Regions from separate parts of the Lysinibacillus sp. C5.1 genome, predicted to be linked through region 2. Evidence: riboswitches for the same ligand, from Rfam matches in the RefSeq annotation. Region 2 holds a riboswitch; the other holds the start of a gene.
The links. A riboswitch is a leader RNA that binds a small molecule or an ion and turns the genes downstream of it on or off. The one in region 2 is predicted to bind S-adenosylmethionine.

Region 1 (4,220 bases), 640 kb from region 2:
CGCTTTTCATTTAAAATATGATAAATCCCTTGACCTACAGTTCCAAATCCTAAGATCGCTGCCTTTATAGTTGCCATACTTGATTCCCTCCAACGTACATTTCTCCAGTTTTCTCTCTATATAAAGTTTGTGCCTACAAGCACATATTCAAATAATTCAAAATTTAACCTAAAGAAAATTGTAACGCAAATAAATCCATTGCACAAGAAAAATCTTTCTAGGATGGACATTTGTTTTCTCTAGGCGTGCAAAAGAAATCGGTTTCATTGCCTTTATTATACGTTTTTTTTATAAATCTATAATTTTTGAACAAATATTGACGATTCTTTTATAAAAAAAATGCCTTTCTTCTATTATATATGTACGAAGATACTACCTATAGAATGGCTGTCTTGAAAAGTCGAAATAAATTCAACAAATAACTTAGCACAACAAAAAGCTCATTCCCTATAGCAGTAGAGAATGAGCTAAAAAATATAAGGGAAAGTTAACTTGCTAGTAAAAATAATCGATAACGATATTGTGCTAAAGCTGATTGTACTAGTTTGATTTCTTCCTGTGTAAAGTTCGGTATGGCATATGTGCGCTCAATTAGTTGAAATGACCCATATTGTAAGTAATACTCTGTCGCAGGTAGCGCGATATGGTCTGTACCATGAACTTTATACTCTTCAAAAACTTCTTTTACAGTATAGCCTTCTTCTTTAGCATATACGATTTCTTCAAAAGCACTATGTCCAAAGGTTTGTTGCCATTTTGATTCAACTGTCGAAAGTAAGTATTGAATGGCCATATTATTTACAAAATGATGGCTTTCATTTAATTCATATATAAGATAAGCAGTTACATTTTGTGCACGATAAATATTTGCCATTGATAACACTCCTTTTTCGATCAGTTATGGAAAGCGAGAGTAGCTACTGGCTATGTAGCTACCCCCTTTCATGTATATATTCAAAAGTGGGGGAGCACTTATGAAAACAAGTTAGTTGTTTTCGCCTAATGAATGGCGGTGAAAGTTTAGTAACATCAACACTTTGTTCAAGGTTGGTAGCCTTTCGAACGTTTTACTTAATCCCTAGTATACAGCATGGCATTAACTAAGTCAACAATACTTATAAAATTACTAGGTATTATTTATAAAAAATTTCTGAAAACTCACCAAATGAGGTAAGGATTAATGTAGCAACGTTATACGCATTACCAAATGAGGCTTTTCGAATGAGAAAATACGTAAACGCTACAACATACATCTTTGTTTATCTAAATAGGTTATGCTTCTACTTTTTGTTCAGTAGTTGTTACTTGCGCAATAGCTTGTTCTAAATCTGCAATAATATCCTCAACTGCCTCTAAACCGATTGATAAGCGAATGAGCGACTCGGAAACGCCAGTTTGGATTAATTCCTCAGCAGATAACTGTTGATGAGTTGTAGACGCTGGGTGAATAATTAGTGATTTTGCATCGCCTACATTTGCTACGTGTGAAAATAATTTTACGCTGTCTATTAATTGACGGCCTGCTTCTCGTCCACCTTTAATGCCAAATGTAAGCACTGAACCGAAGCCATTTTTCAAATATTTCTTCGCTAAATCATGTGTAGCAAAATCTTCTAATCCATTATAGTTTACATACTCCACAGATGGGTGGTTACGTAAATATTCTGCAACTGCTAATGCATTTTCATTATGTTTAGGAATACGCAAATGAAGCGTTTCTAAACCTTGTAATAAGTTAAATGCAGCATCTGCACTTAATGTTGGTCCAAAATCACGTAGTAATTGCACGCGCAGTTTTGTGGCAAATGCAGCCGCTGCCGTATCAATACCGTATCGTAATCCATGATAAGATGCATCAGGTTCTGTAAATCCTGGGAATCTACCTTGAGTCCAATCAAATTTCCCCGCATCCACAACTACACCACCTAAAGTTGTACCGTGACCGCCAATCCATTTTGTCGCTGAGTGAACGACGATATCTGCACCGAAGTCGATTGGTGTTGAGCCATATGGTGAAGCAAAAGTGCTATCAATAATTAAAGGTAAACCGTTGTCATGTGCAATTGTAGCTACTGCCTCTACATCTAGCACTTTTAAGCTTGGGTTTCCGTAAATTTCAGCGAACACTGCTTTTGTCTTTTCATTAATGGCAGATCGGAAATTTTCAGGATTTGTTTCATCTACGAAAATTGTTTTAATACCGTAGTTTGGTAGTGTATTTGCTAATAAGTTATATGTTCCTCCGTATAAAGAACTTGCTGCTACGATTTCATCCCCTGCTCCTGAAAGATTTAAAATTGAAAATGCGATAGCTGCTGCACCTGATGAAAGTGCTACTGCTGCTGTACCGCCCTCCAATAAAGCGACGCGTTTTTCAAAAACATCTACAGTTGGGTTTGTAATACGTGTATAAATATTGCCCGCTTCTTCTAATGCGAAAAGACGTTGCGCATGAGCAGTGTCTTTAAATACGAAAGCTGTAGAACGGTACACCGGTACAGTTCGAGAGCCTGTCACTGGGTCTGGCTCTTGGCCACCGTGTAATAGTAAAGTTTCTGGTTTAAAATTCGACATGTTTTCTTCCTCCTAAATGGGTTTTTACGATGGTACCGGAGATGAGGAGGATTTATGTGAGAAAACAAAAACCCCCTTCAGTTAAGAAGAGGGTTGCGGTTGCAAGTTTTCCTCCCCTTATCTGCCAGATCCAAGTAAGAATCTGTAGGAATTAGCACCTTAGCAAGTTCGTCACTCACTGGTTGCCGGGCATCATAGGGCCTATCCCTCCGCCGCTCTTGATAAGAGTATGTGATTCAATTTCCATCGTTGTTACACAGTATAAACATAGACTTTTTTTCTGTCAACAGTAAAATTTATTTTTTTCTGAAACTTCTGTCTGCTCCTTTACGTAATAAGAACACATACACTATATAAAAATATAGTTTGAAAGGAGTATTTTTATGGTAAAAGCCATGATTATTTTTATTATTATTGGTTATCTAATCGGCTGTATTCATGGCTCTAAAGTGGCACAGTTTCTATCTGGAGTAGATTTAAAAAAGACTGGCCATGGCAATGCGGGTGCCTCAAACGCAACGCTTTCTCTTGGATGGAAATACGGCATATTAGTAGCACTTATTGATATAGGTAAAGGCGTTGCTGCCGTACTATGCGCACTTTACTACTTTACCTCCAATGCTTCACAATTTACTGAAGTACAAATGTGGTTATTAACCTATGCTATAGCTGCTAGTGTAATACTAGGTCATAACTTCCCGTTCCATATGGGCTTCAAAGGCGGCAAAGGAACTGCATCAATCATAGGCATATTGCTCGCTATTGATTGGAAAATTGCATTATTTGCACTTATGTTATTTGTCATTTTATCTTTAACAACAAATTATTTAATCATTGGTGTGCTTGTATTTTATATTGTTTTTTGTACAGCAACTTACTTATGGATACCTGGTATTGGACCAACAATGATTGCAATTGTTCTTTTTGGTATCGCGCTTATGTTGCATATTGAAAATATTAAACGGCTTATCCAAGGGACAGAGCCTAAAGTAACATCTGCCTTTAAAAAATAAACTTAAACAAATTAAAGCCTTGAGAGACAACAAACAAACTCTCAAGGCTTTTTTATATCATTATTTTGCAAATGATGGATCTTGCATTGTACCGTTCTTAGCTAAATTGACATGCCAAGAAAGCGCTTTTTCTAAAATATGTGGTGTATGGTGGCCGCCTGTTGCCTCGTTCGCTTCGTTAAAGTACGCCCATAATTGTTCCTTATAATCTGGATGCGCACAGTTTTCAATAATACGTCCTACACGCTCTTTCGGTGCTAAACCACGCAAGTCTGCAACACCTTGTTCTGTGACAATAATATCTACATCATGTTCTGTATGGTCTACATGCGAAACCATTGGTACGATACTAGAAATTTTACCGCCTTTTGCATACGATTTCGTCACAAAAATACCTAACCGTGCATTACGAGCAAAATCACCAGAACCACCAATCCCATTCATCATTCGTGTGCCAGAAACATGAGTTGAATTTACATTACCATAAATATCTAGCTCAAGCGCTGTATTTACAGAAATTAAACCGAGTCGACGGATAATTTCCGGATGATTAGAAATTTCCTGTGGACGTAATACTAATTTATCAGCATATTTTTCAAAATTTCCATAAACACGGTTTCCTACCTCTTCCGA
Region 2 (4,220 bases):
AAACTGATATGTAATAATATCTTGAACATCTACCTGTAAATTATGTAGCTGGTGCGACGCTTTGTATCTATTTATTTTAGCAATACCTGCCTCTGAAATATCAATGGCTTCTACCTTAAACCCCAGCTGTGCTAAATAAACGGCATGTCTACCATCGCCACATCCTATATCTAAAATGCGTGCATCCGCTGGTAATTTTTTTGCCCATTCCACTACTTCCTCACTAGGATTACCAAAAGCGAAATGCGTATCTGCTAAGTACTCTTTCTCCCAAAATGGTTGCTGCACCATCTCAACCCCTCTGTCCAACTAGTTAAATTTTACGCACGCTATTTATTATTTAATAATTAACATATCCGTTTCATCAAATTCCCACGTATCTCCATATGCAACTTCCCAATAATAACCGTTGGGATCTTGGAAATAACCGCTATACCCTCCCCAAAACACCGTTTCAGGCTCTTTCACAATGTTTGCTCCAGCTTTTTTTGCTAGGGAAAAGATTGCATCGACTTCTTCTTTAGATTTTCCATTATAGGCAAGCGTAAAGCCCGTAAAGTCGGTGCCTGCTTTTGGTGGGTTTTCTTCATTTATATCCTTTGCTAATCGTTCTATAGGAAATAGAGAAATTTTTGTTCCTCCATTATTGAAGAAAATCACATCAGGATTTGTTTCATCTCCATAGACAACCACCTCAAAACCAAGCCCTTCACGATAAAATGCAAGCGACTCAACCATACTTTTTACACCCAATGTAATTAAATTTAAACGATTCATGCAATAACCCCCTTTTCTCAATATCTATTACTTATTCTATTTTTTTCTTTAATTCCCTTTAATGCAAATCATTATATATGCCTTATGCTCCGTCTTGAAAGAAGAACAGCCTCACACAAAACGTTATGTAACTACATAAGATACATAAGAGATTAGCAAATGGATGGGAGGAAATCCGCTGTATTACAATCCTTATCCGTATTATGTTTATAACCATTATCCAAATTGGGGAATGTCTATCCCACCTACACCCCATCATGTCCCTAGACAACTTGCCATGCCTACCACGACAACAAGCCCTTATCCGCCTATTAATACCATAAAGTTAAAGACGTCAGCAAAAGGGATGCAAACAATTATGCAACAAGTGCAATTACTGACAGAGAAAATTGAGGGTTCTGATCAATTTGCACATGATCTTAAAAACGCCGCACAGCTATCCAATCAAGATGAAGTCCAAAAACTTATTTCTTCTGCTGGAATTACAACGAAGTTTGAGGCGAAATATACGCCAGATAATATTCGTATTGTTTTGAGAGAAGGTGGGTGTTGTAGTTTAGCGTTAGTGTTATATTGGTGACTAAGAGACTTGCTATTTTCGTATCTATATATTCCGACAGAACTTATAAACAATAGATGATTATGCTAAAGTAGCTGGTATCACTCATTGGATTATGTGGAGTAAAAAGAAAAAATGCACCTACCCTATTGTTCAAATAGATATAACCAATTACGACATTTGAAAACATCCTCCATAGCATACATTAACGCAAAGCAAAAAAGTGTTAGATTGATTGTCGTCAATCTAACACTTTTTCTCTTGTGCCCCGGCTTCTACCGGCCTTAATGCTCTTCAGGTGTAAATGTTTTGCATCCTGTTTCTTCACTATTGGATGCCCGCTGACCTTTTTGACTAACAACGTAAATAGCCTCTGCAGTACATTTGTTTCCTGAACCCCAATACGTGCAGTTATTGACTTCACATAGAATCTGTTGTGCCATCGTATCACACCCCCCTCAAATCTATTTAAAATTATTCTAAATAATCACAGATAACATTTCAATAATTAAGCTAAAAATCAGGGTTATTTAACTACAATTTTCAAAATAATGCAAAATAAATATATTTACCGAATTATTAATTATTATATAAGATTTATATTAATTTGCTGATATTTCAAATTATTTGATATTTACTGACTATTGATACGTACATTATTTTTATATCACAAGGCATTCAAATATCTACTATATAGTTCCCACTAAAAAAGCACCCCGCATAGTCCTTGCAAGTGGATGGGGAAAATCCGCTATGTGACAATCCTTATCTATATTGCTATATTTATATCCATATATTCCTATAGAACTTGTAAACTATAGATGATTATGCTAAAGTAGTTGGTATTACTAATTCTGAAAATTCATATATTTTTCTTATCAAGAGAGATGGAGGGATTGGCCCTATGAAGTCTCAGCAACCAGTCTAAGGCATGGTGCTAATTCCAAGTGCGAGATTCGCAAAAGATGAGAAGATTGACTTCAGTTACATGAGAGTCCTCTTCTACAAGTAGGGCTCTTTTTTGTTTTTTTACACTACACATAGTCAGAGAAAGCGGGGAATAAAAATGACAAATGAACTTTTACAAGCACTGCAACTATTAAAATCAAAACAATGGGTTGACTTAACACATACTTTCGGACCTAACTCGCCACATTTCTTTATGTTTGATGATGCGAAGTTTGAAACGTTATTTTCCCATGATGATGGTTTCTTTGCACAACAATTTACGTTTCCCGGGCAATATGGTACACATATTGATCCACCCATTCACTTTGTTTCAGATGCACGCTACTTGGATGAATTAGCATTAAAAGAACTTGTTCTTCCACTTATTGTGATTGATAAGTCCAAGGAGGCCGCTTCGAACCATGATTTCACTTTAAGTGTACAAGATATACTCAACTTCGAAGCCGAATATGGAAAGATTGAAGCAGGAACATTTGTGGCACTGCGAACTGATTGGAGTAAACGCTGGCCGGATAAAGAATTATTTAGTAATAAAGACAAGGATGGTCACAACCATATTCCAGGTTGGGGATTAGAAGCTTTAACGTTTTTATTTACAGAAAGAAATATAAGTGCCATTGGTCATGAAACGTTTGATACAGATTCAGCGGCTGATTTCCGTAAAAATGGTACGTTAAATGGCGAATACTTCGTACTGGATCAGGATACATACCAAATTGAGCTAATGACAAACTTAGACAAACTACCACCAAAGGGGGCAGTCATTTTCAATATTGTGCCAAAGCCTGAAAAAGCATCTGGCTTCCCCGTACGCTCATTTGCTATTTTGCCTTAGTTACAAAAAAGCTGGAGCATAACTTAAAAAATTTAAGGAACAGAAGAAAGGTGTTCATAAATTTTGGCTATTAAACCTGCGCGTTAGCGAGGGTTACGACTTACTGTGCTGAGCGGAAAGCACCGCCGAAGCGGACAACAACGGTTCAACAAAAAAGTGTTAGATTGATTGTCAATCTAACACTTTTTCTTTGTATGTAGCTATCTACTACCCTCACTTCCTGCGGGGCTTTTTTCTCTCCATGTTCATCCCGCTAGAGTCGCCATTACCAATAGCAAAGATGGCATTTCTTTTTAGATCAACTGTAGTTTGCGCAAGGCGTAATCAATGCCGCCTTTATTCGATGCCATCGTGACCTCATCCGCAATATTTTTTAAGGCTACACTTCCATTGCCCATTGCAATACCATATCCAACTTGCTTTAGCATATCCATATCATTATCTCCATCCCCAAAAGCAATCGCCTCTTTTGGATGTAACTTGAAATAACTAAGTACAGCTTCAACAGCAATTGCTTTTGATACATCCTCTTGTAAAACATTCGTAATCATAGGATGCCATCTTTCAAACTTCAAATTTGGAAATTGTGTTCTATACTTTTTCTCTACCTGTTCATTTACATATAAACACATTAAGTAAACTTGCTCATTTAAAATATTTTTATTGACGGGCGGATATTGTCTTAAAGACAATGTCTCATTCATTGCCTTTAGTGTTGCAGGGTGCTGCACACTATTCATCGATAATTGTTCAGTGAAAAATGACAGGCTATTTTGATGGTCGTCAGCAAAAGCTTTAACACTTTGTACAATAGTTTGAGCGATGGGGCTGGCATAGATGATTTGTTCTCCGTGCCGAACATAAGCACCATTCGCCGTAATAAATGTATCAATACCTAATTTATGTAAATCCTGACACATAGATAGTGGTCTACCAGTTGCAGCGACTAATCGAATCCCTTTGTTTTTTAGTGTATGTAAAGCATTCTTGGTACTACTTTCAATACAACCATCCTCATAATTGATCAATGTACCATCTACATCAAAAAAGACGATTTTGCAGTCCATACATGTATGCGCT

Region 1: linked by a shared signal. The riboswitch ahead of I5435_RS01695 (O-acetylhomoserine aminocarboxypropyltransferase/cysteine synthase family protein) and the one ahead of I5435_RS21640 (cyclase family protein) in region 2 are both predicted to bind S-adenosylmethionine.

Annotation. Positions count from the first base shown of each region.
Region 1 is NZ_CP066226.1:352,248-356,467, reverse strand. It holds gene I5435_RS01705 (homoserine dehydrogenase) at 1-77, opposite strand, end outside; gene I5435_RS01700 (hypothetical protein) at 488-874, opposite strand; gene I5435_RS01695 (O-acetylhomoserine aminocarboxypropyltransferase/cysteine synthase family protein) at 1,273-2,574, opposite strand; SAM riboswitch class I at 2,689-2,802, opposite strand; gene I5435_RS01690 (glycerol-3-phosphate acyltransferase) at 2,958-3,587, shown strand; gene I5435_RS01685 (succinyl-CoA:acetate CoA-transferase ScpC) at 3,648-4,220, opposite strand, start outside.
Region 2 is NZ_CP066226.1:4,398,260-4,402,479, forward strand. It holds gene I5435_RS21620 (methyltransferase domain-containing protein) at 1-288, opposite strand, end outside; gene I5435_RS21625 (VOC family protein) at 337-777, opposite strand; gene I5435_RS21630 (YuzC family spore coat inner layer protein) at 941-1,357, shown strand; gene I5435_RS21635 (DUF1540 domain-containing protein) at 1,621-1,779, opposite strand; SAM riboswitch class I at 2,209-2,308, shown strand; gene I5435_RS21640 (cyclase family protein) at 2,403-3,140, shown strand; gene I5435_RS21645 (Cof-type HAD-IIB family hydrolase) at 3,434-4,207, opposite strand.